One region of the Lysobacter yananisis genome, then DNA from elsewhere that is predicted to be linked to it. Evidence: riboswitches for the same ligand, from Rfam matches in the RefSeq annotation. Region 1 holds a riboswitch; the other holds the start of a gene.
The links. A riboswitch is a leader RNA that binds a small molecule or an ion and turns the genes downstream of it on or off. The one in region 1 is predicted to bind S-adenosylhomocysteine.
Positions count from the first base shown of each region.

Region 1 (15,555 bases):
GCCGCGATGGCGCCGGCCGCCGGCGACGACGCGCCGCGCGACCGCCTGTGCCTGCGCGTGAGCGACACCGGCGTCGGCATCGACCCGCAACAACAGCGGCAATTGTTCCAGCCGTTCCAGCAGGCCGATGCCGACACCGCGCACCGCTACGGCGGCACCGGCCTGGGCCTGGCGATCTGCCGGCGCCTGGCCGAGCTGATGGGCGGACGGATCGAACTGCACAGCGAGCCGGGCGTGGGCACCACCTTGCGCCTGCATCTGGAACTGGCCCGCGCGCAGGCCGCCGAACTCGCCGTCGACGCCGACGCGGCGCTGCCCGCGCGCGCGCCGCCGGACGTCGAACGCGCGGCGCGCGAAGGCCGGCTGACGCTGCTGGTCGACGACCACCCGACCAACCGCCTGGTGCTGGCGCAGCAACTGGCGCTGGCCGGCTACGCCTGCGAGACCGCGGCCGGCGGCGAGGACGCGTTGCGGCGCTGGCGCGGCGGCCGCTACGCCCTGGTCCTGACCGACCTGCGCATGCCCGGCATGGACGGCTACGCGCTGGCGCGGGCGATCCGCGCCGAGCAGGCGCAAGCCGGCATCGGCGCCGGCGATCCGCGGCGCACGCCGATCCTGGCGCTGACCGCTTCGGCGCTGAAGGACGAGGCCGACGCCTGCGTCGAGGCCGGCATGGACGACTGCCTGGTCAAGCCGCTGGCCGCGGCGACGCTGGCGGCGGCGCTGCGGCGCTGGATCGCGCCGGAACCCGACGACGCGCCGCCGACGCAGCCCGCATCGGCGCTGGCGCCGGGGCGCGAGCTGGGTCGCCTGCTCGATCTGGACACGCTGCACGGCCTGCTCGCCGACAGCGGCGGCGGCGATGCCGCCACGGTGCTGGCCGAGTTCCTGGCCGCCGCCGACGACGACCTCGCCGGCCTGCATCGCGCGCGCGCCGACGACGACGCCGGCGCGCTGCACCGCCACGCGCACCGGCTCAAGGGCGCAGCGCAACTGGTCGGCGCGCAGGAGTTGGCCGAAGCGGCGCAGGCGCTGGAACGCGCGGTGCACGCACAGGATCGGTCGCTGTGGGCGGCGCTGCTCGGCGATGCGGAGTCGGCGCTGCAACGCTTGCGGCGACTGAGCGGCTGAAGCGTTCCTGCGCGCGCGGCGCCGCGACCGTTCGCGTCTTGCCTCGTCCGCCGGAATCCACCGCCCCTCACTTCGCCGCGTTCTCCACCGCCACGCCGCGCTCGCGCAGCCACGCGATCGCCGCCTCGCGTTCGCCGCGGGTGCGCGCGTTGAGCAAGCGGTCCGGGCTCATGAACATGTAGCGCTGGAAGGTGACGCCCTGCGCGTTGCGCGCGCCCGGATCGGCGCCGGCGCGCAGCAGGGTCAGCGCATGGCCGAATTCGTTGATCTTGGCCGCCACGTGCAGCGGCGTGTTGCCCATGCGGTCGGCGCGGCCGGGATCGGCGCCGGCGGCGAGCAGCGCGGCGAAGTTGCCGGCGCGCTCGGCCATCAGCGCCGAGGCCAGCGCGCCCGCGCCGGTGACGGTATTGGTCAGGTTCGGATCGACCTTGGCCTCGAGCAGCGCGCGCAGGTACTGCGGATCGTCGGCCATCGCCGCCAGTTGCAGCACGGTGGCGCCGTCGTCGGCGCCGCGCGCGGGATCGGCGCCGGCGTCGAGCAGCGCGCGCAATCCGGCGACGCTGCGCTGGTACAGCGCCCACTGCAGCACGGTGATGCCGCGCGCGCCGCGCGCATCGGGATCGGCGCCGGCGGCGACCAGGGCGCGCACCCGTGCGGCGTCGCCGCTGGCCGCGGCCTCGGCCAGTTCGGCCGCGGTCGCGGCGGGAAAGACCTCGCGGGCTTGCATGGCGCGCACTCCGGGTTGGGCGGACGCGGCCGACAGGCACAGCCACAGGCCCAGCGCGGCCGCTGCCGCGCGCGCCGCGGCGAGCGCGCGCGAACGCGCGACGGGAGCGTGGCGGGAACCGTGGATGAGCGAGGCCATGCGCGCCTCCGCGTCGATGCGGGGAAGATGCGCCGATGCTAACCCGCGAACGCGGCGAGGACGCCGCAGCGCGGCACGAAGCCGGCGAACCGTCTCAGCGCCCGCCGTCCTCCACCGCCACATCGTGCTGCTGCAGCCACGCCGTCACTTTGGCGCGTTCGGCGCGCGCCGGCTCGCTGAGCTTGTCGGCCGGCAGCTTGAACAGGAAGGTCTGGAAACTCGCGCCCTGGGCGTTGCGCGCGCGCGGGTCCGCGCCGGCTTCGAGCAAGGCCAGCACCTGCGAGGTGGCGTTGAGCTTGGCCGCCTGGTGCAGCGGCGTGTTGCCCATGCGGTCGGCGCGGTTGGGATCGGCGCCGGCCTTGAGCAAGGCCGCGAACTGCGCCTGGTAACGCGGGCTGGCGGCCTCCGACAACGGCGTCTGCCCGGTTTCGGCGTGGGCCACATCGGGATCGGCGCGGTGCGCCAGTAGCAACTGCAGGTACTGCGGATCGTTGGCGATGGCCGCTCCGTGCATCGCGGTGGCGCCGCCGAGCCCCGGGCGGGACGGGTCGGCGCCGCTGTCGAGCAGCGCTTCCAGGCCCTTCGGGCTCTGCTTGAGCATCGCGTACTGCAACAGGTTCACGTCGCGGTCGCCGCGCGCGTTGGGGTCGGCGCCGGCGGCGACCAGCGCGCGCACCTGCGCGGCGTCGCCCTCGGCCACCGCCTGCGCCAGCTGCGCGCTGCGCGCGTCGGGAAAAGCCTGCTTCGCATCGTCCATCGAATTCCCCCGGCAGGCCGCGGCCGCCAAGGCCAGCAACAGGCTCGACGCAACGATCGCGGCGGTACGCATCATGGCCCGATTGTGCTCAGCGTACGCGCCGCTGCCAAGCCGACCCGGTCACGTCACTGCCAGGGCGTCTGCTGCTGCAGCGCCTCGATCACCGGACCGATGGCATGCAGCTCGCCGGGACGGGTGGCCTTGTCGGCGACGTACTCGGCGGTGCGCTTGGCCATCTCGATCGGGTTCCAGGTGAAGTCCGGCGCCTTCGGCGGGTCCGGGTCCTTCAGGTTGATCTCGTGGCCGGGCGCGTCGGGGATGCCGTTGAGGATCGGCACGTCTTCCTGCGCCGCGGTCAGGATTTCACCGCTGACGTTGTAACGGCGGATCTGGCCGTCGGCGGCGTCGTTGCGGGCGGTGGACGGGTCCAGGCCCAGTCCGCGCAGGGTGTCGTCGTGCACGCCGGAGGCGTTGAAGGTCACCGCAGCGGTGTCGGTGGCCAGCGCCGCGGTCGCGGCCAGGCCGCCGCCGAGCGAGTGGCCGGTGATGACCATGTTCTCGCCGAAGGCCTGCTGCGCGTCCTGGGCCAGCTGCACGGCCTGATCGTATTGCTTGGAGTCCCAGCCGATGCCCTGGCGGGCGTTGGTGATCCAGTCCTGCACGTCGTTGGAACCGGCGTAGGCGACCACGTACTTGCCGTTGCCGTCGGTGTAGATGCCGGCGCGGAAGCCGGTGTCGCTGTTCTCCAGCGAGCCGGGGTCGATCCCGGCCTGGGTCAGCTGGGCGTCGTCGAGGCGGGTCCAGTTGCCGACGGTCTGGGTGTCGGGGTTGTAGACCGCCTGCGAGATCTGCGCCATTTCCAGGTCGATGGCCTGCGAATCCTGGCCGCGCAGTTGCTGGTCGAACGAGGTCGGGTCCGGCGCGGCGTTGGCGGCCGGGCCCTTCAGCGCGGCCAGCTGCGGGTGGTAGCTCGGGTCCAGCGCATAGGAGCCTTGCGGCACCGGCGGATTCAACGGCAGCTGCGGGGTCAGCGGCTCGAGCGGTTTTTGCCAGGTCGGCTGAAGCTGGGTCGGTTGCAGCTGCACGTTCATCGCGAAACCCCTCCCATCGGATGGAAGCCAACCTACGTGGCCGTATGCGCGCGCCACAACTGGGGCAGACCCGAGGGCCGCGCATTCATGTTCGACCGCGGTCGCGCTTGCGCCCCGCGTCGCGGCATCGGAGCCCGCGCCGCTCGACTTTCGGCCTACATCGGTCGGCCGCGCGCCTGCGCTATCGTCGCAGGCTGTCCCGGGGAGTACCGCCATGCCTGTTTCGATCTCCGCCCTGCGTCCGCGCCGCGCGGCGGCGCTGCTCGCGCCGCTGGCCCTGGCCTGCGCGTTCGCGCTGGCGCCGGCGCACGCCGCCGACCGCATCGGCGGCAAGACCTTCGCCACCCGCAGCGAGGTGTACGCGCCGCACGCGATGGCCGCGACCTCGCACCCGCTGACCACCCAGATCGCGCTGGACGCGATGAAGGCCGGCGGCAGCGCGGTCGACGCGGCGATCGCCGCCAACGCCGCGCTCGGGCTGATGGAGCCGACCGGCAACGGCGTCGGCGGCGACCTGTTCGCGATCGTGTGGGACCCGAAGACGAAAAAGCTCTACGGCTACAACGGCTCCGGCCGCTCGCCCAAGTCGCTGAGCCTGGCCGAGTTCCAGAAACGCGGGCTCAAGGAAATCCCGCCGCACGGGCCGTTGCCGGTGACCGTGCCCGGCGCGGTCGACGGCTGGTTCGCCCTGCACGAGCGCTTCGGCCGCAAGCCGATGGCCGAGAACCTCGCGCCGGCGATCCGCTACGCGCGCGAGGGCCATCCGGTGCACGAGGTGATCGCCTATTACTGGAACGCCTCGGTACCGCGGCTGTCGAAGTGGCCGGGCTTCAAGGAGCAGTTCACCATCGACGGGCGCGCGCCGCGCACCGGCGAGATGTGGAAGAACCCCAACCTCGCCCACACCCTGGAGCAGATCGCCCAGGGCGGCCGCGATGCGTTCTACAAGGGCGAGATCGCGCGCACCGTCGGCGCTTACTTCAAGGCCAACGGCGGCTATTTGAGCTACGAGGACATGGCCGCGCACCACGGCGAGTGGGTCGATCCGGTCAGCAGCAACTACCGCGGCTACGACGTATGGGAACTGCCCCCGAACGGGCAAGGCATCGCCGCGCTGCAGATCCTCAACATCCTGGAAGGCTACGACCTGAAATCGCACGGCTTCGGCAGCGTCGAGCACGTGCACCTGTTCGCCGAGGCCAAGAAACTCGCCTTCGCCGACCGCGCGCGCTGGTACGCCGACCCGGCGTTCGAGCAGTCCTCGCCGGTGGCCAAGCTGATCTCCAAGGATTACGCCGCGCAGCGGCGCAAACTGATCTCGCTCGACAAGGTGCTCAAGGAAGCGCAGCCGGCGACGCCCGCGCAGCTCGACCAGGGCGACACCATCTACATGACCGTGGCCGACGCCGACGGCATGATGGTCTCGCTGATCCAGTCCAACTACCGCGGCATGGGCAGCGGCATGGCGCCGCCGGGGCTGGGCTTCATCTTCCAGGACCGCGGCGAGCAGTTCGTGCTGAAAGAAGGCCATCCCAATTCGTTCGCGCCGGGCAAGCGGCCGTTCCACACCATCATCCCCGCGTTCGTGACCAAGGACGGCAAGCCGTGGCTGTCGTTCGGGGTGATGGGCGGAGCGATGCAGCCGCAGGGCCACGCGCAGATCCTGATCAACATGATCGACTTCGGCATGAACCTGCAGGAAGCCGGCGACGCGCCGCGCATCCAGCACGACGGCTCGACCGAACCGGCCGGGCAGATGGTAGCGATGAGCGACGGCGGCGAGTTGGATCTGGAAACCGGCTTTTCGTACGAGACCGTGCGCGAGCTGGTGCGGCGCGGCCACAGCGTGCGCTTCGCGCTGGGACCGTACGGCGGCTACCAGGCGATCATGGTCAATCCCAACGGCGGCTACGTCGGCGCCAGCGAGTCGCGCAAGGACGGGCAGGCGGCGGGGTATTGAGGTCGCGCTCGCGATGAGGGTTGCGCCGTCGCCGCATTCTCGCGGTCGCAGCTCGCGCAGCTCCTACAGGAAGCGATTGTAGGAGCTGCGCGAGCTGCGACCGCGAAAACGCAACGACGACGACCCCTGTCGCAAGCGAATGCGAAAAATTTTCGCGCCCCCACGCCCGCGCTCGCGAAGCTTTCGCTATTTTCGCCCGTCGTCGCTTCATGCGTTGACAGCCCGCCGCATCGCATCGAACACTGCGCCTGCATCGCCACGCGATGCGTCCAGTTGCGCAGCGCCATCGCGGCGCGGCGCGATCCGGCCCGAGGGGTGCTGCGACGGAGCCTGCGCTCCGCCACGCTCGGTCCGCGATGCCGAGCAAGGGCGCCCTCCCGCATGTTCGGAGGCGCCATGTCCGTCGTCGTTTCTGCTTCGCCCGATTCCACCCTGCCCGATTCTTCCTTGCACGATGCCGCCCCGCACGAGCCGCGGCACCTCGCCACCGATCCGCGCTCGCCCGACTTCATCGTCTTCGATCCGCCGCTGTCGCTCGCCTTGGTCGTCTCCGACGTGCAACCGCAGCCGCACGAGGACGACGCCGGCCTGCTCGCCGCGCTGAGCGAGCACGGCATCCACGCGCGGCCGCGCATCTGGAGCGACCCGGCCGTCGACTGGGCCGGGCACGATGCGCTGCTGGTGCGCAGCACCTGGGACTACTTCCAGCGCTACACCGAGTTCCTGCAGTGGTACCAGCGCATCGACGCGCTGCGCTGCCCCATCGCCAACCCGCTGCCGCTGCTGGTGTGGAACAGCGACAAGCGCTACCTGCTCGACCTGGCCGCGCAAGGCGTGGCGATCGTCGCCACCGCGCATGCGCGCGGCGGCGAACTCGACGCTGCGCTGGCGTCGATGCAGGGCGAGGTGGTGGTCAAGCCCAGCGTCAGCGGCGGCGCCTGGAACACGGTGCGCGGGCGCATCGGCGACGCCGCCTTCGCCGAGGCGCTGGCGGCGCTGCCGCGCGAACTCGATTACCTGATCCAACCGTTCCTGCCGCAGGTGGTCGAGGACGGCGAGTGGTCGCTGCTGTTCTTCGGCGGCGTCTACAGCCATGCGGTGTTGAAGAAGCCGGCGCAGGGCGACTATCGCGTGCAGACCTACTTCGGCGGCCGCGCCGATCTCACCGAGCCGCCGGCGCCGGTGCTGGCCGCGGCGCGGCGCGCGCTCGACGCGGTCGCCGCGCTCGGCCATCGCGACCACGCTTACGTGCGCGTGGACGGGGTGATCGTCGACGGCGCGTTGCGGATCATGGAGCTGGAGTTCATCGAACCGTTCCTGCACCTGGCCGCGCATCCGCCGGCGGCGCGCGCGTTCGCCGCGCAGTTGGCGCAACGCTGGTCGGGGTTGCGCGAATCGCGCGCGTCCGCGTCCGCGGCATCGCCGGCCTGAGCCTGCGCCGGCGGCGCGCCGCGGTTGCGCGCGTCGCCGGCGCCGCTTAGCGTCGACAGCATCCTTGCGCGTACCGGTATCCAGGCCGTCATGAGCGACTCCCACCAAGAACTGTTGTTTTCCTACGGCACCCTGCAACTGCCGGCGGTGCAGCAGGCCACCTTCGGCCGGTTGCTGCAGGGCGAGCCCGACGCGCTGGTCGGGTTCCGCCGCACGATGGTGAAGATCGACGACCCGCAGGTCGTCGCCACCAGCGGCGAAACCCATCACCCCATCGTCGCCGCCAGCGGCGACGCGGCCGATCGCGTCGCCGGCACGGTGTTCGCGATCAGCGCGGCGGAACTGGCGCACGCCGACGAGTACGAAGTCGACGACTACCGCCGGGTCGAAGCCGAGCTGGCCTCGGGCCGGCGCGCCTGGGTGTACGTGCAGGCCTGAGCCGCGCGTCGCCCAGCGCCGCCGCGGCCCGACGCGTTCAAGCGCCGGGCGCGGCTTCGATGGGCGCGGCATCGGCGGGCGCGGCCGACGCGTTCGCCGGACCGCGCAACAGCTTGCGCAGCGCCGGCACGCACGGCAGGTACAGCGCCGCGCCGACCACCCACACCCAGCCGTCCCAGTGGCCGGCGCCGGCGACGTAGATCGCGCCGAACAGCAGCGGCCCGATCACCGCGGCGAGGCTGGCGAGGCTGGCCAGCACGCCCTGCAGCGCGCCCTGGCGGGCTTCGTCGGTGCGCTCGCTCGACATCGCCAGCAGCGCCGGCCCGCCGATGCCGCCGCCGGCCGCCAGCAGCAGGCCGGGGGCGAGGGTCGCGACGCTGCGGGCGAAGGCGAACGCCAGATACCCCAGCACGTCGGAGATCACCCCGCCGAGCAGGGTGCGCGAGGGCCCGAAGCGGTCGCTGATGCGGCCGGTGGCGAAGGCCTGGAACAGCGAGTGGATGATCCCGAACGCCGCCAGCGACAGGCCGACCGCGGTCGGGTTCCAGCCGAAGCGGTCGTGGCCGTAGATCGCCCACAGCGTGCCCGGCACCTGCCCGGCCAACTGCATCGCCAGGTACAGCCACAGCAGCGGGGCCAGGTCCGGCAGCCGGCCCAGCTCGCGCAGCGAGTGCCACGGCGCCAGCTCGCGCAGCGACGGCAGCGCCCGTTGCGGCACCGGCGCGCGCGGGCGCCGCGGCTCGGGCAGGGCCAGCCAGGCCAGGGCGAAGTTCAGCGTCGCCAGCGCGGCCGCGGCCAGGAACGGCGCGCGCAGCCACACCGCGCCGAGCAGCCCGCCGATCACCGGCCCGGCGACCAGGCCCAGGCCGAAGCTCGCGCCGAGCCAGCCGTAGCGGCGCGCGCGCTGGGATTCGTCGGAGATGTCGGCGATGTAGGCGCCGGCGACCGAACCGCTGGCGCCGCTGACCCCGGCGATGGCGCGGCCCAGGTACAGCAGCGACAGCCACGGCGCGCAGGCCATCAGCAGGTAGTCCAGGGCGCTGCCGAACAGCGAGCACAGCAGCACCGGGCGGCGGCCGAAGCGGTCGCTGAGCGCGCCCAGCGCCGGCGCGCAGACGAACTGCATCAGCGCGTACAGCGCGGTCAGCGCGCCGGCGTGCAGGGCCAGGTTGGCGTGCACGCCGAACGCGTCGAGCAGTTGCGGCAGCACCGGCGCGATCAGGCCGATGCCGATGGCGTCGAGCGCGACCGTGGCGAGGATCAGGACCAGGGCGAGGTTGAGGCCGGAGGCGCCCGGCGCCGGTGCGGGCGCCGGCGCGGGCGACCGGGTCGTGGCGGTCGCCTCGGCGCCGGGCGGATCGCGCCCGGCGGCCGGGGCCGGGGTCGGTTCCGCGGGCATCGGCCCGGCGGGGCTGGCGGAGCCTGCGGGTTCGGCCGGCGCGGCGGCCGGCGATTGGATCGGGGTGCGCATGACACTTCCCTATCAGTGATAGATTCGCAGCGGATGCTAATCTATCGACGATAGGGACACAAGCCCCGTCGGCCGGAGACCGAAATCCATGAAATTGCAGCGCGAGACGGTGGTCGCCGCCGCCCTGAAACTGCTCGACGAGGTCGGCATGGACGGCCTGACCACGCGCCGTCTGGCCCAGGACCTGGGCGTGCAGCAGCCCAGCCTGTATTGGCATTTCAAGAACAAGCGCGAGCTGCTCGACGCCCTGGCCGAGGCGATGCTGGCCGGGCACCGGCCGGTGGACCGGGCCGCCTGCGCCGATTGGCGCGAGTGGATGGCGGCGCAGTCGCGCGAGTTCCGGCGTTGCCTGCTCGCCCACCGCGACGGCGCCCGGGTCCACGTCGGCACCCGCCCGCAGCCGCACGATTTCGGCGAAGTCGAGGCCGAACTGGCCTACCTGACCGCGGCCGGATTCAGCGCGTCCGACGCGATCCGCGCGCTGATCTCGCTGAGCTACTACACCGTCGGCTGGGTGCTGGAAGAACAGGCCGCGACCGAAGCCGGCCGCGGCCCCGGCCAGGCGCCGATGAGCCCGGACCCGCAGCGCTACCCGCTGCTCGCCCAGGCCCAGCCGGTGATGAGCCAGAGCGACATCGAGGCCGACTACGAGTACGGGCTGCGGGCGTTGATCGCGGGGTTCGAGGTTTCGATCGCGCGGCGCGGGGGCTGAGAGCGGCGGGCGCGGGTGGGCGATATGGCGGTCCGATCGAACGGCGTCGGGCCTGAAGGCCCTCCCACAAGAGCGGCATCGCTCCCGCGGCGACGGCGGGCTCTGGTGGGAGGGCCTTCAGGCCCGACGCCTTCCGATCCGACGCCGCGCCGCCGCGATGATCGCCTCAGTACGAACCGGCCTGGCCTCCGCGGCCCACGCGCCACGGTCCGGATTCAGTCCGCCGGCACCGTCCGCCCGCGCGCCCATTCGCGCAGCTGCGTCACCCGCTCGCCCATCACCACCGACAGCGGCCGGGTCTGCTTGAGTTCGGCGCGCACCTGGAAGTCCGACAACGCCGTGCCGGCGGCGTGCGCGGCGTACATCGCCGCGACGATGGCCTGTTCGATCTCGGCGCCGGAAAAGCCGTCGCTGGCCGCGGCCAGCGCCGCCAGGTCGAAGCCGGCCGGGTCGAGCGAGCGCCGGCGCAGGTGGATCGCGAACAGTTCCTCGCGCACGTCCGCGGCGGGCAGGTCGACGAAGAAGATCTCGTCGAAGCGGCCCTTGCGCAGCAGTTCCGGCGGCAGCGCGTCGATCTGGTTGGCGGTGGCGACCAGGAACAGTTTCGACTTGCGCTCGGCCATCCAGGTCAGCAGGTAGCCGAGCACCCGGCGCGACACGCCGCCGTCGCTGTCGCCGCTGTCGGCCAGGCCCTTCTCGATCTCGTCGATCCACAGCACCGCCGGCGCCAGCTGCTCGGCCGAGGCCAGCGCGGCGCGCAGGTTCTTTTCGGTTTCGCCGTGGAACTTGTCGTACAAGGTGCCGAAGTCCAGGCGCACCAGCGGCACGCCGAAGCCGGCGGCGACCGCCTTGGCGATCATCGACTTGCCGCAGCCCTGCACGCCGAGCAGCAGCAGGCCCTTGGGCGGGTCCAGCCCGGGCGGCGGCTGCGCGCCGGCGAACACCGCGCGGCGTTGTTCGACCCAACGCTTGAGCCGGCGCGCGCCGGCGACCTCGGTCATGCGCGCGCTGTCGTATTCGTAATGCAGGTGGCCGGAGCGGTTGAGCAGCTCGAACTTGAGCTTGGCCAGCTCGGGCAGGTCGTCGGCGTTGAGCGCGCCGTCGCGGAAGATCAGGTGGCGGGCGATGCGGCGCGCATCGACCGGGTCGATGCCCTGCAGGTTGCGCACGATCTGCTGGACCGCCTCGCCGTCGGCCTCGACCCGGCGGCCGCCGTTCTCGCGCGCGTAGTTCTCCGCTTCCTCGCGCACCAGCTTGAGCAGGGCGTTGGCGTCGGGCAGGCGCGGGGTGAAGCGCACCGCCAGCGCGTCCAGGTCCGGCGGCAGTTCCAGCTTGTGGCCGATCATCACCAGCACGTGCGGCTCGCACTCGCGGCGCTGGGCGATCTCGCGCAGTTGGCGCTGGGTGCCGGCGTAGACCAGGTAGGGATGGGCGTCGAACAGCAGGTAGATGCCGCGCTGGTCGGCGTGGCGGATCGCCTGCAGGGTGTTGGAGATGTCCGGCGCGGTCTCGGATTCGTCTTCGCGGTCCAGGTCGATCCGGCGCAGGCCCTCGGTGATCGACCAGCGGTACAGCGCGCGCCAGACGTTCATCAACGCCTGCCGGAACAGCTCGACCACGCGGGTTTCGTCGCGGGTCTCGATCACGATCAACGGGGTGTTGGCGCGGATCAGCGCGGTGAGGTCTTGCAGGTCGCTCATGGGCCAGGGTCGTCCGTGGAACGGCCATGATACGGCGCTCGGGCAGATGGAGCGGGCTGGGTGGGGCGATGCGAGCGAGCTGGGAGCCGGCCAGAAGTGAGCGCAGAGGAGTGAGGAGCGAGTAAGAGCCGGGATTTCGGCCGCTTCTACTCACTTCTCACTCCTCTGCGCTCACTTCTCCTCCCCCGCCCCTGACGGAACGCACAAACCGCGCCCGAGACGGCTCGTCGCGCCGGCCTAATCCGAAAGCCGTCTTGAGCCCGCGCGCGCCAGCCGCGACCATGGCCGTCACCGTTGCCACGCCGCGCCCCATGGCTTTCGACGCCTTCGCCCTGGTCCTGGCGATGCTGGCGCTGGGCTATCTGTTCCAGCGCCTGCGCGCCCTGCCCGACAACGCCGCCCAGGTGCTGAACCTGGTCGTGCTCTACGTCTGCCTGCCGGCGGCGGTGCTGCGCTACGCCCCGCGCCTGCACCTGGAGCCGGCGCTGCTCGGCGTAGCCGCGGTGCCATGGCTGCTGCTGGCCGCGACCGTGCTGCTGGTCGGCGCGCTGGCGCGCGCGCTGCAGCTGCGCCGCGACGAACACGCGGTGCTGCTGCTGACGGTGGCGCTGGGCAACACCAGCTTCCTCGGCTATCCGCTGACCCGCGCCCTGATCGGCGAACACGCCCTGCCCTATGCCGTGGTCTACGACCAGTTCGGCGCGTTCCTGATCCTGTCGACCTTCGGCCTGTGGGTGCTGGCGCGCTACGGCGGCGACGCCCGCCCGAGCGCGGCCGACATGCTGCGCCGGGTGCTGCGGTTCCCGCCGCTGTGGGCGCTGGTGCTGGGCTTCACGGTCATGCCGTCCGAACCGCCGAGCTGGATCGCCGGCGGCCTGCAGCGCCTGTCCGACGCGCTGCTGCCGCTGGCGATGCTGACCATCGGCCTGTCGGTGAAACTGGCCCTGCCGCGCGAAGAGCTCAAGCCGCTGGCCGCCGGTCTGGCGCTCAAGCTGGCGCTGATGCCGGCGCTGGCCTGGGCGCTGGTGCCGCTGCTGGGCCTGCACGGCGAGATGGCGCGGACCACGGTGCTGGAATCGGCGATGCCGCCGATGGTCACCGCCGGCGCGCTGGCCATCGCCCACGGCCTGGCGCCGCGGCTGGCGGCGGCGATGGTCGGCTATGGCCTGCTGCTGTCGCTGGCGACCTTGCCGCTGTGGGCGGGGGTGGCGACGGGGTGAGCCCGCCGCCCGCGTCGGGCCGCCTCAGTAATCCGCCGGATTGGCGCTGAAGTTCACCGGCACGCTCACCGCCACGCAGCCGTTGGCCGGCAGGTTCACGCCGGCGACGCTGAGGCTGTTGTCGCCGGCCACGCCGCCGCCGGCCGGGCAGGTGCCCGGCACCGCGCCGCTGCCGCCGCACGACCACCCAGCGCCCAGGCGCACGCCGTTCGGCAGGGTGTCGCTGATGGTGGCGCCGTTGGCGGCGTCGGGGCCGGCGTTGCACGCGGTCAGCACGTAAGTGGCCGAGCCGCCGGGCGTGTACGTGGTCGCGTTGTCGGACTTGCGCAGCGACAGCGCCGCACACACCGCATCGACGCTGGCGCTGGCGCTGTTGTTGGCGGTGCCGCCCGGGGCCGGGGTGTTGAAGCCGGCCTGGGCCGAAGCGCCTTCGGCCACCGGCGCGCGCGCCGAGATCGTGGCGGTGTTGGCGATCGCCGCGCACTGGCCGGCGCCCAGGGTCGCGGTGATGGTGTAGGTCAGCCGCCCGCCGGCGCTGCCGGCGGCGCCGGCCGGCAGGGTCGCGATGCCGCTGATCGCACCGGTGCCGCTGCTCGCCGGGCAGGTCGCGCCGGTGCCGACACAGGTCCAGGAGGCGAAGGTCAGCCCGGCCGGCACCGCGTCGGCGAGGTTCACCGAGGCGTCGTGGGCGGTCGTGTCCGCCACGGTCGGGCGCGAGGTGTTGTTGAGGAAGTCGACGGTGAACTGGGTGTTGGTGCCCGGCGTCGGGGCGGCATTGCCGACGGTCTTGGTCGTGGCCAGATCGACGTCGTTGTCGAGGATGGTCAGGGTCGCGCTGGCCTGCGCCGCCGCGCTGCAGGTCGAGGTGGAGGTCAGGGTGAAGGAGCCCGGCACCGGCTGCACGGTGAAGGTCACCGTCTCGTTGTCCTCGATCACGTTGTCGTCGACGACCGTGATCGGGATCGGGAAGGTCCGGTTGTCGTAGGTACCGGCCGGGATGGCCACGTCGACCTGGGTCGCGGTGCCGTTGTCGACGGTGTAGTCGCTGCCGACCGTCGCGGTGCCGCCGGTGATCTGGATCGGCACGGTGATGCCGCCGGCCGGCACGGTGCCGATCACCCGGATCTGCGGCAGGGTGCCGGCGGTGCCTTCGCGCACCGTGTAGCTGGTCGGATCGAATTCCAGATACGGGGTCAGGGTGACCTGGATCTCGTCGAGGAAGTTGCCCGAGGAGATGTTGCCCAGCGCGCTGCTGACCGCGGCGAAGCCGAGCTGCTGCACGCCGGTGGTGCCGGTGTAGGTGAAGGTGCCGCTGTAGTCGCGCCAGCCACCGGTGGTGCCGCCGATGGTCAGCGTGCCCAGGCTGGCGAAGGACGGCTGCGCGGCGCCGGCGGCGTTGATCCGGTCGGTGCCGTTGTTGGTGGTGCCGATGCGCGCCACCTGGGTGGTGATGGCCGAGCTGGTGCTGCCGGTCGCGTTGATGCCGAAGTCCATCACGTCCGGGACCGTGGCCGAATCGCGGCCGCGGTGGCTCAGGCGCCAGTTGATGACCTCGCCGTTGGTCATGCACACGTTCTGGTAGACGCGCGAGGCGGTGTAGGCATTGAGCTCGGCGTGCTGCTTGCCGGTGCGCGCGGTCACGCCCAGGGCGCCGTTGTTCCACAGCTCCAGCACCGGGCCGGTGGCCGGGTTCGCGGTGACGCCGCAGCCGCCGGCGGTGCGGTTGGTCTCGGTGGTGTTCCAGCCGGTGACCTGTTGCGGGCCGACGTAGAAGCCCACGCAGGCCGCGGTGACCATGTTCGGGGTTTCGAATCCCAGGTTGACGAAGGTGCGCTGCACCTGCGCCGGCGCGGCGAAGCTGGCGGCGGCGAGCGCCGCGGCCAGCAGCGCGCGCGCGCAGCGTCGTGGCGGCACGACCGCCGGGTCATGACACGACTGCATTCGACGCCCTCCCCCAGGAAATCGGACCTACCAGACCCAATCGTCGCGGCGGCCGGATTTAGTACACACAAAATGAAATCTTTTAGCTTTTCTTGTTCAGTAAAAATGTGCCTCAACTCCAAGTAACGTCGTAGCGGCGTCGTGTCGGCGGCACCTCGTCCGTCCGCGCTCCCGGCGCCCGCCCGGCCCGGCCGCCGCTCGCGCCGGGGCGTGATGACCGGCTGCATGAGCCCGGTGTACGCTGGGGCTCCGATCCGGAGGGAGCTCGCATGAAGACCGTGCTGGTGGCCAGTTCCAAGGGCGGTGTCGGCAAGACCACGATCGCGACCCACCTCGCCGCGCAAGCGGCACTGGAAGGCCTGCGCACGGCCTTGATCGACGCCGACCCGCAAGGCTCCTCGACCCGCTGGGCGCAGCGCCGCTCGGTCCTGGAAAGCGCGGTGCTGCCGTTGGACGGCACGCGCAAGAAGGCCTGGCGCAAGCACCTGCCCGAAGACGCCCAGCGCGCCGTGGTCGACGCCCCGGCCGGGGCCATGGCCGAGGACCTGGAGGCCTTCCTCGACGTCGCCGATGCGGTGATCGTGCCGATCCAGCCGTCCACCCTCGACATCGAAGCCACCGTGCCGTTCCTCGACACCCTCGCCCAGCACCCGCGCATCCGCCGCGGCCAGCTGCGCGTGGGCCTGGTCGGCAACAAGCTCAAGCCCTGGACCAACGCCTCGCAACAGGCGCTGGAACTGCTCAGCGAATGGCCTTACCCGGTGGTCGGGCAGATCCGCGACAGCCAGGCCTACGTGGTCATGACCGCGCTGGGCAAGAGCCTGTTCGACTACCACTC
Region 1 is NZ_CP133568.1:1,791,469-1,807,023, reverse strand. It holds gene RDV84_RS07675 (ATP-binding protein) at 1-1,131, shown strand, start outside; gene RDV84_RS07670 (ankyrin repeat domain-containing protein) at 1,199-1,996, opposite strand; gene RDV84_RS07665 (ankyrin repeat domain-containing protein) at 2,091-2,828, opposite strand; gene RDV84_RS07660 (Tle-like phospholipase domain-containing protein) at 2,879-3,844, opposite strand; gene ggt (gamma-glutamyltransferase) at 4,059-5,804, shown strand; S-adenosyl-L-homocysteine riboswitch at 6,109-6,186, shown strand; gene RDV84_RS07650 (ATP-grasp domain-containing protein) at 6,201-7,235, shown strand; gene RDV84_RS07645 (gamma-glutamylcyclotransferase family protein) at 7,326-7,673, shown strand; gene RDV84_RS07640 (TCR/Tet family MFS transporter) at 7,711-9,144, opposite strand; gene RDV84_RS07635 (TetR/AcrR family transcriptional regulator C-terminal domain-containing protein) at 9,233-9,856, shown strand; gene RDV84_RS07630 (AAA family ATPase) at 10,072-11,556, opposite strand; gene RDV84_RS07625 (AEC family transporter) at 11,868-12,776, shown strand; gene RDV84_RS07620 (Calx-beta domain-containing protein) at 12,801-14,717, opposite strand; gene RDV84_RS07615 (ParA family protein) at 14,987-15,555, shown strand, end outside.

Region 2 (15,555 bases), 1.5 Mb from region 1:
CGATGCCGGCCGCGCGCACGTCGTCGACGAAGCGGAAATACGCGTCGGGGTTGTAGAAATACTGGGTGATCGCGCCGTCGGCGCCGGCGCGGACCTTGCGCTTGAAGTTCTCCAGATCCGACAGCGCGTCGCGCGCCTGCGGATGGGTTTCCGGGTACGCGGCCACTTCGATGTGGAAATGGTCGCCGGTCTCGGCGCGGATGAACTCGACCAGTTCGTTGGCATAGCGCAGGTCGCCGGCGCTGGCCATGCCCGAGGGCAGGTCGCCGCGCAGGGTGACCAGGCGGCGGCAGCCGAGCTCGCGGTAGAGCTCGAGCAGTTGGCGGATCTCGCCGCGGGTGCCGCCGACGCAGGACAGGTGCGGCGCCGCGTCGAGGCCGTGCTTGCCGCGTAGGCGGCGGATGGTCTCGGGCGTATAGCTCAGGGTCGAGCCGCCGGCGCCGAAGGTGCACGACACGTAGCTCGGCGAGAACCCGCGCAGCTTGGCCGCGGTCTTGTCGAGCTGGCTGCGCTGATCGTCGGTCTTGGGCGGATAGAACTCGAAGCTGATCGGCAGCATGGGACGGCACCGTGGCGGGGTTGCCGGGATAATATCTCTTTATCGCGATGGATTGGAATATCGCTGGATGGGGCAAGGTCCGACCAAAGTCGCACTCCGCGCCGGCTTGAGCCGCCGCCGCCGCGCCGCCATTGCGATGGGCAGTCCCTGCAGGCGGCCGGCATGAGCGAAGGCGATCTCGACAATCCGATCTGGGCCTCCCTGGCGAGCCGCCATCGCGCGCTGGCGCTGGGCGCGGGCGGCGTCGCCCGCTATCCGGCCGAGGTGGCGCCGTTCCTGGGCGTGGCGAGCGCCGATGCCGGCGAAGGTGCCGACGCCGATGCGGCGCTCGAAGCGCTGGTGCCCGCGGGCGACACAGCCTTGGTCCTCGGGGTGGCGCCCCGGCCCGGCCCGCGCTGGCGGCTGCGCCATCTCGCCGACCTGGCGCAGATGATCTGCCGCGCGCCGATCGCGGCGCCCGACGCCGGCGACGACGATGCGCCCATCGTCGAGCTCGACGCGGCCCGGCGCGAGGATGCGCTGGCGCTGACCGCGCTGGTCTATCCGCATTACTTCCGGCCGCGCACGATGGAGCTGGGGCGTTACTTCGGCATCTACCAGGACGGCCGGCTCGCGGCGATGGCCGGCGAGCGCATGGGCACGGACGGCTACACCGAGCTCAGCGCGATCTGCGCCCACCCGGATTTCCTCGGCCGCGGCCACGCGCGCCGGCTGCTGGCGTTCCTGGCCAACGACAACCACGCGCGCGGCCGCGTCCCGTTCCTGCACGTGAGCCAGGAGAATCCGCGCGCGGTCGGCCTGTACCTGCGCAACGGCTTCGAGCTGCGGCGCGCGATCCCGTTCTGGGCGCTGAGCCGGGCTGAGCCGGCGCGCCCGTAAGCGCCGTCGTAAAGCGACGCAAGCTCAAACGCGGCGGCGATGGGCGCGGCTGGACCCGTCGCTGTTCTTCCGCGCCGAGCGCAACCCTCCGCTCAACCTGCGTGCGGTGAAGTCGGTGGAACCGGCGGTGGGCGACGGCTACGAACTCGAACTCAGGGACGGCAGTCGGATCGAGGTGTCGCGGCGGCAGTCGCGGGAACTGCGCGAGCGGTTGTCGTTGTAGTGGCATGGCGATCGCGGCGGCGGGTCGATGCGATGGGCCGATGCCGATGGAGCAGGAAACGGACGCTGCGAAGCGTCCGTTTTTCTTGGCGGTATTCATGCGGTAAATACGCCGGATATCAGCAAAAAATCACTGTTTTTTCGAACTTGAACCGCGGCGGCGCCGGTAACGAAAATGTCGACGGGCGGTCAACGACGATCGCCCCGGCATCGAGGTGAAAGCTGTCGACGCCGCGCCCTTCGTTCTCGGGTTCGAACATGCTTACAGGGATTCGTTTCGCGCAGCGCGCCTTCGCACGCTGCGTCCGGTTTCGGCTTTCGCTGTCCATCGCACTCTGGCTCGCGGCGATCTTCGCTTCCGCCGCCGTCGCGCAGGAAAGCCAGATCGCATGGAAGATCGTCGTTCCGACCGGCCAGACGACGTCCTACAACACCTATCAGCAGGCGGCTGACGCGATCAAGGCGCTGCCCGGGCCCAGTGACGGACCCAATCCCTATCCCTTCGTCACCGTCGTCAAAGACAACCTGCTGCGCGCCGACGGCAAAGGCACCATCACCTACTGGATGGGCTTGAAACAGCCGCTGGATCCGGACTGGGGCTACGACGCTACCCTGGGCGGCGCGCCGCACTCCAGCGAAGCGCTCGCGGTGGCGGAGCTGGAGGCGTTTTACAACGATCAGGCGCCGGCCTGCCCGGCGACCGCGAAGGCCACGGCCACCGGGGCCTGGAGCCCGCCCGATCCGCAACACGCGGGGATGCTGGAGCATCGCGTGTTCGACATCGTCTACTACCGCGGCGAAAACACCCAGACCCAGCCTTGCGTGAAGGACGCGACGGATACGATGACGCTGTCGCGCACGCGCCGGATGCAATGTCCCGCCGTCAATATGAACTGGAGCGACAAGTACGGGGCTTGCGCGAACGAGCGCGATGTCGCGGCGATCAGCACCGACAAGATCCTCGGGTGCGGCGGTCACCGCGGTAATCCTTGCAACGTCAAGACCGGCGAGAAGATCGAGAACCAGACCGATTTCGACCTGGGCTGGATATCCCTCACGCGCAGCTACCATTCCGGCATCGCCGTGCGTTCCGGCAGCTTCGGTCCGGGCTGGACCCATTCGCTGGACCTGCGCTTGAGTATCTCGGCCGATACGCTCGGGCTCAGCGGCGGCAACGGCTACCAGGTCCGCTTCGCCAAGGTAGGCAACGCCTTCGTTGCCGCCGACAGCAGCGGCGACCGGATCGTCGCCTCGGGCTCGCAGTGGTTGCTGCATCGCTCGGGCGAGGTCTTGGTGTTCGACAGCCAAGGCCGTCTGGCGGAGCGGCAGGCCGAGGACGGAACCAAGCTGACCTATGGCTATGGCGCGTACGACCGCCTGGACTCGGTGACGCACTCGACCGGCCGGTCGGTGAAGTTCAACTACGCCGGCAACTCCGGCGACGCGCTGATCTCCTCGATCGCGTCGGGGAACACAACCCTGGCCAGCTACACCTATACGCCGGGGCGCCAAGTCGAAACCGCGGCGTTTCCCGGCGGCGGCCAGCGCAAGTACCACTACGAAGACAGCCGCTTCCCGCGCCACCTGACCGGCGTGACCCACGAAGACAACAAGCGCTACAGCACCTTCGCCTACGACGCCAAGGGGCGGGTGATCACCAGCCAGCACGACGGCGGCGCCGACAAGATCACGCTGGCCTACCGCCCCGAAGGCGGAACCGAGGTGACCGACTCGCTGGGCCAGAAGACGACCTATGGCCTGACCAGCGGCACCGGCGTGTTGCCGCGCCGGTTCGGCGACATCGTGGACGAGAATGGCACGGTCAAGAATATGTACAACGCCGAGTCCACCGACTTCCGTGGCCGCCCGGCCAGCCTGACCGACCGCAAGGGCATCAAGTCGGAGTTCGCCTACGCCGAAGCCAACGACGCGGTCACCGGCGCGCTCGCGCGCACCGTCACGACGACCGAGGCCGTCGGCAAGCCCGAGCAGCGGGTCAGCACCGCGACGACCGATGTCGCCAGCAACCGCCTGATCCGCTCGACCGTCGGCAACCAGGAGACCCGGATCGCCCGCAACGCCCGCCTGCAGCCGATCAGCGTGGCCGTGCGCGACACCGTCGCCAATGTGACTCGCACCACCGCCTACGCCTACTGCGAAGCCGCCGATGTCGTCGCCGCCAACAGCACCTGTCCGATCCTGGGCCTGCTGAAGTCGGTGGATGGCCCGCGCAGCGACGTCAACGACATCACCAAGTTCGAGTACTACGGCAGCGACGACAGCACCTGCGCGACCACACCGGCGCTGTGCACCTTCCGCAAGGGCGACCTGCGCAAGACCATCGATGCGGCCGGCCTGGTCACCGAAATCTCCGGCTACGATGCGCAGGGCCGGGTGTTGTCGGTGGTCGATCCCAACGGCGTGGTCACCGACTCCGAGTACAACACCCGCGGCTGGCTGACGGCCAGCAAGGTGCGTGGTACCGACAACGCGGTCGAGACGGACGACCTGGTCACCAAGATCGAGTATTTCCCCACCGGCCTGACCAAGCAGGTCACGCTTGCGGATGGGAACTTCACGACCTTCGCCTACGACAACGCGCAGCGGCTGACCGGCGTGACCGACCGCTCCGGCGCGACGGTGCAGTACACGCTGGATCTCGCCGGCAACCGCAAGGTCGAAGACACCAAGAACAGCGCCGGCACCGTGCAGGCGACGCTGTCGCGGGTGTTCAACGTCCTGGGTCAAGTGCAGACCTACAAAGACGGCCTGAACCACGCGACCGGCTACACCTACGATGCCGAGGGCCATCCGGACACGACCACCGACGCGCTCGGCCGCGTGACCGACCAGGACTACGACCCGCTTGGACGATTGGTCAAAACCTTGCAGGACGTCGGCACCGGCCGGATCAACGCGGAAACCAAGATCGAGTACGACGCACTCGATCAAGTGACCAAGGTGATCGATCCGAAGGGCCTGTCCACGGTCTACGCGCGCAACGGGTTCGGTGAGCTGACTCAGCTGACCAGCCCGGACACCGGCGTGACCGGCTACACCTACGATGCGTCGGGCCAGACCAAGACCCGGACCGACGCGCGCAATATCACGACAACCTACAGCTACGATGCGCTGGGCCGCCTGACCCAGCGTGCTTACCCCACTGCCGTGCTGGGCACGACCTACACCTACGACACGGTCGCGTCCGGCTGTCCGGCCGGGGAAACGTTCTCCAAGGGGCGGCTGAGCCAGTCCGTCGGCACCGGCGGCGCCTTGCGCTATTGCCACGACCGCTTCGGCCGCATGGTGCGCAAGATCGTGGTCACTACCGGGCCCGTGCTGACCCTTCGCTACGCCTACACCGCGGCCGGCACGCTGAAATCGGTGACCTATCCGGACGGGAGCGTTGCCGACTACGTGCGCGGCAGCCATGGCCGAATCACCCAGATCGGCGTGACCCGTACGGGAGCGTCGCGCGAAATCCTGCTGACCGCCGTGGGCTACGCCGCATATGGCCCAGCGGCCGGCTGGGCATACGGCAACAACCAACCGATGACGCGCAACGTCGACCGCAATTACGACATCTCGCGTCTGGTCGGCTCCGCCCCGGACGGCCTGTCGCTGCACCTGACCCGCAATGAAGTCGGCAACGTCAGCCGATTCAGCACCCAGAACCAATCCGCGATCCTGGCGCGCTACGAGTACGACCGGCTCGACCGCCTGACCCAAACCCAGGATGGCCCCACCGCGACCCCGCTGGAGACCTACGGCTACGACGCCACCGGCAACCGCACCAGCTTCAAGAGCGGAGCGAGCGCCGTGCAGGCCTATGCCTTCCCGAACACCAGCCACCGCCTGCAAAGCGTTGCCGGCATCGCGCGCAGCTACGACGCAGCCGGCAACACCACCAGCGTCGGCGGCACGGCGAAGCAATACGTCTACAACGACCTTGACCGCCTCGCGCAATTCAAGGTCGACGGCGCGGCGAAGATGAACTACGCCTACAACGGGCTCGGCCAGCAGGTGCGCCGCTACAACGACACCAGCATCCGGCATTCGCTGTACGCCGAGGATGGCAGCTGGTTGGGCGAGTACGACAACGCCGGCGCGGCGCTGCAGCAAGTCGTTTGGATGGACGAGCTACCGGTCGGCGTGATCCAGGGCTCCGGCACGGCGCAGAAGCTGTACTACATCGAGCCCGATCATCTGGGTACGCCGCGGATCGTGGTCGATCCGGTGCGCAACAAGGCGGTTTGGGCGTGGAACGTCAAAGGCGAGGCGTTCGGAAATACGCAGCCAAATGAAGATCCGGACCTGGACGGCGCGAAGTTCGTGTTCGATATGCGGTTTCCGGGGCAGCGGTTCGATGCGGTCAGTGGCTTGGTTTACAACTACTTTCGTGACTACGATTCGGCCGTCGGTCGTTACATTCAGAGCGATCCGATTGGTCTGAATGGTGGGGCTGATACTTATGTTTACGCCGATGCGCAGCCACTAAATACCATTGATCCCCTGGGGCTTATGGATGTCCGGGCTAGAAGATTTCTTGGTGGAGAGTTTCGAGGGCAAGTCCGATTCTCGGTGAGGTTCTATGGTCCGGTGAGCGGTAGGTTAAGAGACTTTAAAGCATTTCTGATGAGCCCCTTGCCTGGTGCCGCCAAGCAGCTCGACAAGGGTCTGAATTATTTGGACGGCGATCCATCCGGGGTTAGCTCAATCCCGCTCATAAAATTAAGCAAGCGGCGGATGTGTGATAGCTATGATGATGAGGCGAAGCAGATCTACGAAGAAATGTTCGGAAGTTGGTCGCCAATAGGTACCATCTCTGCCGATCAGCTTGTTAGCTATGTGGCGGCGGTGAAGGCATCCAATCCGAATCTTCGTTACGATGCTGGACTTATGATCAGGGAGTCGACCAATGGTCTTCCGTTTGAGTGAAGGCAGGTGTTGGCTTGTAGCGCTGCTGGCGATGGTCGTCTCAATCGTCGTATCGATATGGCCTTTGGGTGAGGTGAAATCCCAGTTCTTTGTGCTCCTGGCGGGAGCTCTATCCGCTTATCTCGTGTTGGCAGGCTATGCGGCGGCAAGGTTGATCCGCTGGATAGATTCGAAGGGTTTTGGATTTGGAAGGACTATTGGCGTACTCGCTACGTTCGCCTTTTTGCTGGCGATGTCATGGGGGGTGTTCGGCGGCTACTTTATCCTTTCATCTTCGCAAGGATTGCAGTCGACGGAACAGTTGGCTGTCGACTACCTGCTTAGAAGGGGGGTTAAAATACAGCAGTCGCTAATGATTGCAGTGCCGATTTTATCGGTTGCGTCAGAAAAAATGGTGGACTCGATCGGCTCAATACTTTTGCTGGTGATTGCTATGGCTCTACTCCTTGGATAAATGCGGTATTGCTGCACTAACACCTCCCAATCGGGCATCATAGGGGCCAGGGCCCAGAGCGGATGCCGTCGGCGAAACGCCGCCAGCGTAGGCGGCACCGCCTAGTAATACGTCTACAACGAGTTAGGCCGCCTCGCGCAATTCAAGGTCGACGGCGCGGTGAAGATGAACTACGCCTACAACGGGCTGGGCCAGCAGGCGCGCCGCTACAACGACACCAGCATCCGGCATTCGCTGTATGCCGAGGATGGCAGCTGGTTGGGCGAGTACGACAACGCCGGCGCGGCGCTGCAGCAGGTCGTTTGGATGGACGAGCTACCGGTCGGCGTGATCGAGGGCTCCGCCACGGCGCAGAAGCTGTACTACATCGAGCCCGATCATCTGGGCACGCCGCGGATCGTGGTCGATCCGACACGCAACAAGGCGGTGTGGACGTGGAGCGTGAAGGGCGAGGCGTTTGGCAGCACTATGCCGAACGAAGACCCTGACATGGACGGTACGAAGTTCGTGTTCGATATGCGATTTCCGGGGCAGCGGTTCGATGCGGCCAGCGGGTTGGTCTACAACTACTTTCGCGATTACGATTCAACTACGGGGCGATATATTCAGGGTGACCCCACAGGCCTGGATGGCGGGATCAGCTTGTATGCCTATGCACAGTCCGGTCCGTTGAAGTACTACGACCCCGAAGGTCTATGCCCCTGCGGAAATGTAGATGCATTGTTGAAAAACGCGCGAGCCGATATGCGGGATTGGAGTCGCAAAGCTGATCGGAGCGAAGTCAATTCCAGTTTTGGTGCCGAAACAAACAAATGCAACTTGTTCGTAGATACTATCTATGAAGAATCAGGCTATGCGCTGCCTAATCTTGGAGGCTCGCTTTTCTCTGTAATGATGTTGAGGTATCCGCCGGGTGCCCAGACATTGTCTGACGCTAGCTATGACTTGCTTGGGTGGCCGAAGGTTTCCGGTCCTGCGCAACCTGGCGATCTGGTTGCGTATGAAGGACATGTTGGAATCTATGCTGGCGATGGAACGACGATTTCCGCATCTACCGATAAGGGAAAAGTTGAGAATAGCTGGGGCTTCAGGAAGGGGCAGAATCCGGTGATCAGGAGAAGCAAATGTCCATGATTTCGAGACATATGTCGCTGTCCGTGTCGGGTGTTGCACTGGCTGTGGTGCTGCTATTCCTCGTTTATTCGCATGCCAAGTCTTCATTTTTCCACGTGGGCTACAATGATGGATTATCGGCGGCCAATAGTGCTTTCCTCCAGAAGCTCCGTGAGCAAGGCAGCCCAAATTTTGATTGCAAGGGCTTTCCGGAGGCTGATCTTGAGGAACTGGTCAGTGTGAAAGGTGACGCCGTTTATTTGATCAAGTCAGGTGGTGCTTTGCGAATGTGTGAGTATCTGCATTGACGCGGATATCAAGAAAGAAGTTGCGCTGCATCTTTTCTTGAGTCTTTTCTCTAGCTGTCTGAGCTATGACGCGCATGATGTCACTTCGTTCGATTGGCAGCCTGATGGCGCGCGATGGTCGATCCTCATGAGCGCTCGCAAAAGACGGTGAATTGACCGTGCGAGGATCGCTTGGCGAATGAAGGTGGCAAATACGTACGGTCGCAGTACCGCGTCTGGTGGGAGCGGTGCTCTGCTTTGAAGTGAGCCGATCTTGGGCTTCGGGATGGCGCGTGAAGAGCACGGCGCGACGCGGTAAGCGGTGCGCCGTGGCAGCAAGAAAGCGGACGCTCTCGAGCGCATGTTTTGAGTTTTCGCTCGCTACCCAACCAAAGCAAGGCGACGGCAGGTGCCTCAAATAAACGGCACCCCCGGAACATCGTCCGGCAGATCGATATCCGGCACCAGATCGCGAATATCCGGCACCGCCACCGTCGGCAGCTTGTCGAGGCTGGGGAACCAGTCCTGCTCGGTCAAGCGGTCGAACAAGCGCTCGCCCTGCTTGCCCAGGCCGATGCCGAGGCCTTGCGGCGTGAACGCGAACGGGCCGGCGTCGTGCAGGTATTGCTCGGCGGTGGCGCCGAGGATGCCGGGCAGGTTGTCGATGTCGAGCTTGCCGATGGTGAGCTTGGTCTGGTCGATGCCTTCCTGGCTCAGCACGTCGTTGATGTCCGGGGTCAGCGCGATCACGGTCAGGTCTTGCGCCGACAGCTGGTACAGGCCCGAGTCGACGTAGGCGTCGGGATGGGTGCCGAAGGCGAACTCGCGGAATGCGGCGGGGTCGCGCTCCAGTTCGGCGAAGCCTTGCGGGTCGCGGATGCGGTAGTCCTCGATCGCGGTCTGCAGCGCCAAGGTGGTGCGGTCGCGCCAAGCCAGGCCCGCCGGCGACAGGTCGGTGCTGTCGAGCGAGGCGAAGCGCTCCATGTACTTGTCGCCGTAGCCCATGTAGTAGTCCGGCGGGGTCATGCCGGGGTTGCGCGCTTCGAAGTCGGCCAGGCGCTGCTCGTAGTATTCGCGCGTGCCGACCTGGACCGGCGCCGGAGTGTCGGCGGGCGGGGTGTAGGTCGGAAACGAAGGCGCGTCGATCGGGCGGACCATGGCGGGCTCCTGCGAAAGGATGGCGTCAGGGTAGCGGTGGGGGAGGGGGCTGCCAGCTCGGACAGACCCTAGGTGAAAGGCGCGGAGCGGAATCAGCGCAGGCGGTTCAGGTTGCGCTGACGCGTCTCTTGCGCGCTCGCGGCTTGCGCCGCTCCTGCAACGCGGCCCTGCAGGAGCGGCGCAAGCCGCGACGCGGCCGATCGTTCGCCGACGCGATGCGAGGTCTGTACGAGGCATCCGCGCAAACGAAAACGGGCGCCCGAAGGCGCCCGTCTTTCGTATCGGCGCATCGCCCGAAGGCGAAGCCGATCAGTAGCGGTAGTGATCCGGCTTGTACGGACCGTCGACCGACACGCCCAGGTACTGGGCCTGTTCGGCGGTCAGCGTGGTCAGCTTCACGCCGATCTTCTCCAGGTGCAGGCGCGCGACTTCTTCGTCGAGCTTCTTCGGCAGGATGTAGACCTTCGCCTCGTACGTATCCTTGTTCGCCCACAGGTCGATCTGGGCGAGGGTCTGGTTGGAGAACGAGTTCGACATCACGAAGCTCGGGTGGCCGGTGGCGCAGCCGAGGTTGACCAGGCGGCCTTCGGCCAGCAGGAAGATCGAGTTGCCGGTCTTGAAGGTGTACTTGTCGACCTGCGGCTTGATGTTCAGGCGGGTCGCGCCGGAGGCGTTGAGCGCGTCGACCTGGATCTCGTTGTCGAAGTGGCCGATGTTGCAGACGATGGCCTGGTCCTTCATCTTCGACATGTGGTCCAGCGTCAGCACGTCCTTGTTGCCGGTCGTGGTGACGTAGATGTCGCCGCGGCCCAGGGTGCTCTCGACGGTGTTGACCTCGAAGCCTTCCATCGCCGCCTGCAGCGCGTTGATCGGGTCGATCTCGGTGACCACGACGCGGGCGCCGTAAGCGCGCAGCGAATGGGCCGAGCCCTTGCCGACGTCGCCGTAACCGCACACCACCGCGACCTTGCCGGCCAGCATCACGTCCATCGCGCGCTTGAGGCCGTCGGCCAGCGACTCGCGGCAGCCGTAGAGGTTGTCGAACTTGCTCTTGGTGACCGAGTCGTTGACGTTGATCGCCGGGACCAGCAGCGAGCCAGCTTCGGCCAGCTGGTACAGGCGGTGCACGCCGGTGGTGGTCTCTTCCGAGACGCCCTTCCAATGCTTGACCACTTCGTGCCAGAAGCCCGGGCGCTCGGCGTGGACGCGCTTGAGCAGGTTCTTGATGACCTGCTCTTCGTGGTTGCCCGACGGGGTGTCGACCCAGCCGTCGCCGTTTTCGAGCTCATAGCCCTTGTGGATCAGCAGGGTCACGTCGCCGCCGTCGTCGACGACCAGCTCCGGGCCCTGGCCGTTGGGGAAGCTCAGCGCGGCGAGGGTGCAGTCCCAATACTCTTCCAGCGACTCGCCCTTCCAGGCGAACACCGGGGTGCCGCTGGCGGCGATCGCCGCGGCGGCGTGGTCCTGGGTCGAGAAGATGTTGCACGAAGCCCAGCGCACGTCGGCGCCGAGGTCGCGCAGGGTCTCGATCAGCACCGCGGTCTGGATGGTCATGTGCAGCGAGCCGGTCACGCGCACGCCCTTGAGCGACTGCGCGGCGGCGTACTTCTTGCGGATCGACATCAGGCCCGGCATCTCGTGCTCGGCGATGTCGATCTCCTTGCGGCCCCAGTCGGCCAGGGAGATGTCGGCGACCTTGTAATCGCCTTCGGTCGAGAAGGTCTTCGGTACAGCGTTCATGCGGATTAGCTCCAGTGCGGGGGGAGCCGGCGGGATGCCGGGTCCGGCGAGTCGCGAAGACTCAAACCGGGCGCCGTTGGGACCTGGGCCTCGCCGAGCCTGGCCGTGTCCGTCACGGTCGCAGCGCCCCTCGGCGGGCTGAGCGCGAAGTATATCGCGCGGCCCGCGGCGGCCGAAACGCGGGCCTGAACGCGCGGCTGCGGCAAAGCTCGGCTCCGGCAAGGCTCGGTCCCGGCAACGCGCGCGGCCCGCCCGCGACGAGCGACCGGCCCCAATGGCATAGGCGCCGCGGCGCGCCGGGCGGCTAAGCTCGAAGCGGGGAGCGCGCCGCCCATCGCCGCCGTCGCCGCGACGGCGCCGGGCCGGCCAGCGCTCCGACGTTCCGCATCCGCTGCGTTGCGCAGCGGTGCTTTCCCGCATCAGCGTTTTTTCGCATCCGAGGACCGACCTTCCATGAAGCCGCACGCGCGCCGCTCCGACCGCCGACCTTCCACGCCCGCGCCGGGCAGCCGCCGGCCGTTGCCGGGTTTGCCGTTGCCGGGTTTGGCGTTGCCGGGTGTGTTGCTGCTCGCGCTGGTGCCGTGCCTGGCCGCGCAGGCCGCGCCGGCGGCCAAGCCCGCCGCCGCGCCGGCCGCCGCGAACGCGGCGTTCGGCGACGGCTACCAACTGCCGCCCAAGCCGCTGCAGGCCATCGTCGACGCGCCGCGCCCGCCGCAGATGTCGCTGAGCCCGCGCCGCGACTGGATGGCGCTGATGCGCACGCCGTCGTTGCCGGGAATCGAAGTGGTCGCCCAGCCCGAGCTCAAGCTCGCCGGCCTGCGCATCCATCCGCGCGTGCGCGCGGCCAGCCGTTTCAGTTTCGCCAGCGGCCTGGAGCTGCTCGAGATCGCCAGCGGCAAGACCGTGCAGATCGACGGCCTGCCCTCGCCGCTGTCGCTGGCGTCGCTGGAGTGGTCGCCGGACCAGCGCTGGCTCGCGTTCAACCGCGTCGACGCCGCGAGCGGCGCCAACGAGGTGTGGCTGGTGGAACTGGAGACCCGGCGCGCGCGCAAGCTCGTCGCCGGGCTCAACACCGTCGCCGGCCGCGGCTACGGCTGGACGCCCGACAGCCGTAGCCTGCTGGTGCGGTTGCAGCCCGAAGGGCAGGGCGACGCGCCGGCGGGCAGCGGCGTGCCCACCGGCCCGGCGACCCAGGAAACCCGCGCCGGCGGCGGCGTGAAGCAGATCCGCACTTACCAGGACCTGCTGCGCAACGAGAACGACGCGCGCCAGTTCGAGTACTACCTGCGTTCGCAACTGGCGACGGTCGATCTGACCGGCCAGGTCGCCAAGCTCGGCGCGCCGGACCTGTACACCGGCGTGTCGGTCTCGCCGGACGGCCGCCACGTGCTGACCACGCGCCTGCAGCGGCCGTTCTCGTATCTGGTGCCGGCGAGCATGTTCGCGCGCCGCATCGACGTGCTCGACGGCAACGGCCGGTTCGAGCACGAAGTCGCGCGCCTGCCGTTGGTGGACGGCCTGCCGACCGGCAACGACGCGGTGCCCACCGGCGTGCGCGAAGTCGAATGGCGCAGCGACGCGCCGGCGACCCTGGTCTGGGCCGAGGCCCAGGACGGCGGCGACCCGGCGCGCGCGGTCGAGATCCGCGACGCGGTGTTCATGCAGGCCGCGCCGTTCGACAAGCCGCCGCAGACCCTGGCGCGGCTGGCCTCGCGTTTCGAAGGCGCGCACTGGGGCAGCGGCGAACTGGCGCTGATCGATGAGTTCTGGTGGAAGACCCGGCAGGTGCGCCAGTGGCGGATCGCGCCCGACCACGGCGATCGCGCGCCGGAGCTGATCCGCGAAGGCCGCAGCGAAGACCGCTACAACGATCCGGGCAAGCCGGTCAGCGTGCGCGACGCCGCCGGCGGCGAACGCCTGCTGACCAGCGCCGACGGCGGCAGCGTGTACTTCATCGGCGAAGGCGCCTCCAGCGAGGGCGACCGTCCCTTCCTCGACCGCCTCGACCTCGCCGACAAGCGCCGCACGCGCCTGTTCCATTCGCAGGCGCCGTACTTCGAACAGCCGTTGGCGGTGCTCGACGACGCGGCCAAGTCCGTGCTGACCGTGCGCGAATCGCCGACCGAACCGGCCAACCTGCAGCGGCGCGAACTCGGCGGCGACGCCGCGCCGGTGGCGCTGACCCATTTCCCGCATCCCACGCCGCAACTGCGCGACATCAAGAAGGAACTGATCCGCTACAAGCGCAACGACGGCGTCGAGCTGACCGCCAACCTGTACCTGCCGGCCGGCTACGACGCCAAGCGCGACGGCCCGCTGCCGATGCTGATGTACGCCTACCCGGCCGAGTTCAAGAGCGCCGAAGCGGCCAGCCAGGTGACCGGCTCGCCGTACGAGTTCAACGCGGTCAGCTACTGGGGCCCGCTGCCGTACCTGGCGATGGGCTACGCGGTGCTGGACAACCCGACCATGCCGATCGTCGGCGAGGGCGAGCGCGAGCCCAACGACACCTACATCGCCCAGCTCACCGCCAGCGCCCAGGCCGCGATCGACGAGGTAGTGCGGCGCGGCGTCGTCGACCGCAACCGGGTCGCGGTCAGCGGCCATTCCTACGGCGCGTTCATGACCGCCAACCTGCTCGCCCACACCCGTTTGTTCAAGGCCGGCATCGCCCGCAGCGGCGCGTACAACCGGACCCTGACGCCGTTCGGCTTCCAGGCCGAGGAGCGCAATTACTGGCAGGCGCAGAGCACCTACGAGGCGATGTCGCCGTTCAACTTCGCCGACAAGATCAAGGACCCGCTGCTGCTGATCCACGGCGAACAGGACAACAACTCGGGCACTTTCCCGATCCAGAGCGAGCGCATGTACGCCGCGATCAAGGGTCTGGGCGGCAACGCGCGGCTGGTGATGCTGCCCAACGAAAGCCACGGCTACCGCGCGCGCGAATCGATCCTGCACATGCTGGCCGAGACCAACCGCTGGCTGGAGACTTACGTCAAGAACGCGAAGCCCGAGAATGCGAAGGGCGAGGGCGCCAAGGCCGAGAGCGCCAAGGCCGAAGCGGGGCGAGGCGCGAAGGCGGCGAAGTAAGCGCGATTCGGGCGCGCGCGGTCCGCGCGCGTCTGGCGTAAACGAAAAGCGCCGGCCGCGAGGGCCGGCGCTTTTTCGTTCTTGCGCTGCGGGATTTGGATGCGGGCGGGGCTCAGTGTCCCTTGCCGTTGCCGTGTCCCTTGTCCTTGCCTTTGCCCCCGCCGTTGCCATGGCCCTTGCCGTTGCCGCCGCCATGGCCCTTGTCCTTGCCGCGACCCTTGCCGGGGCCGTCGTCGTAGCCGTGGCCGGAGTTGCCGTGCGCCTTGGGGCCGCCGTGGCTCTTGCCGTTTCCATTGGCGTTGCCGCGCCCCTTGCCCGGCCCGTGTTCGGCCCAATCCACCCGCACGCTCTGATCGACGCGGATCGGATAACCCCAGTGGTCGTAGGTCTGCACCGCGCCGCGCTTGAGCGCGTGGAAGGCGGGCGAGCCGGGCTTGATGCCCATGCGCTGCGCCACCGCGCCCCAGCCCTGGCCGGGATTGCGGTCGTACTCGCGCACCACGTTGAGGCAGGGCACGCCGAGCGAGCGGGCCAGGGCGCAGGCGTAGTAGACATCGCCCGGCGCCCAGCGGCGGCGGTCGAGCAATTCGTCGATCAACGAGCGCGGCGCGCCGTAGTAGCCGGTCATTTCCTCGATGAAGGGTTCGCGGTAACGGCGGCCGTAATCGTTGATCTCGCCCAGGCGGGTGTCGACCCAGACGTCGCCGGTGCGGATGTTGTAGCCGATGGTCTGGGCCTGGACGTTCGCGGCCAGGCCCAGGCCGATCAGCAGGGCCAGACTTGCGGCCTTGAGGCCGGTCCGGCGCGGGTTGTGCGGGGCAGTTCGCATTGCAGCACCTCGTCGTAGTGCGGTGGTGGCCGGGCGCCGGCTTGGGGGCGGCGGGCGCCGTGCGCGGAGCATAGCGGCGTTCGCGCTGGCGCGGACGTTGTTGGTGCCTGCGTTGCGTAGCGGTTGGGCTTCGTCCGCGCCAAGTGAATGCCAGCGGCGGGGCGCGTTGCGGCGGGCAGGGCCGGAACAGGCGCTCGCCGCGGCGGTTCCGCCCTCGGCGGCGCGGCGTTCCCCAGCGGCGCTTGCCTGGGCCGACGCCTGCGGCGGTCCATCCGGCGGTGGT
Region 2 is NZ_CP133568.1:320,132-335,686, reverse strand. It holds gene metF (methylenetetrahydrofolate reductase [NAD(P)H]) at 1-559, opposite strand, end outside; gene RDV84_RS01500 (GNAT family N-acetyltransferase) at 722-1,438, shown strand; gene RDV84_RS01495 (LytTR family DNA-binding domain-containing protein) at 1,419-1,661, shown strand; gene RDV84_RS01490 (hypothetical protein) at 1,780-1,920, opposite strand; gene RDV84_RS01485 (RHS repeat-associated core domain-containing protein) at 1,919-6,598, shown strand; gene RDV84_RS01480 (hypothetical protein) at 6,579-7,052, shown strand; partial or broken gene RDV84_RS01475 (RHS repeat-associated core domain-containing protein) at 7,173-8,186, shown strand; gene RDV84_RS01470 (hypothetical protein) at 8,177-8,473, shown strand; gene RDV84_RS01465 (hypothetical protein) at 8,867-9,610, opposite strand; gene ahcY (adenosylhomocysteinase) at 9,920-11,350, opposite strand; S-adenosyl-L-homocysteine riboswitch at 11,412-11,488, opposite strand; gene RDV84_RS01455 (S9 family peptidase) at 11,804-14,443, shown strand; gene RDV84_RS01450 (hypothetical protein) at 14,556-15,272, opposite strand.
Region 2: linked by a shared signal. The riboswitch ahead of ahcY (adenosylhomocysteinase) and the one ahead of RDV84_RS07650 (ATP-grasp domain-containing protein) in region 1 are both predicted to bind S-adenosylhomocysteine.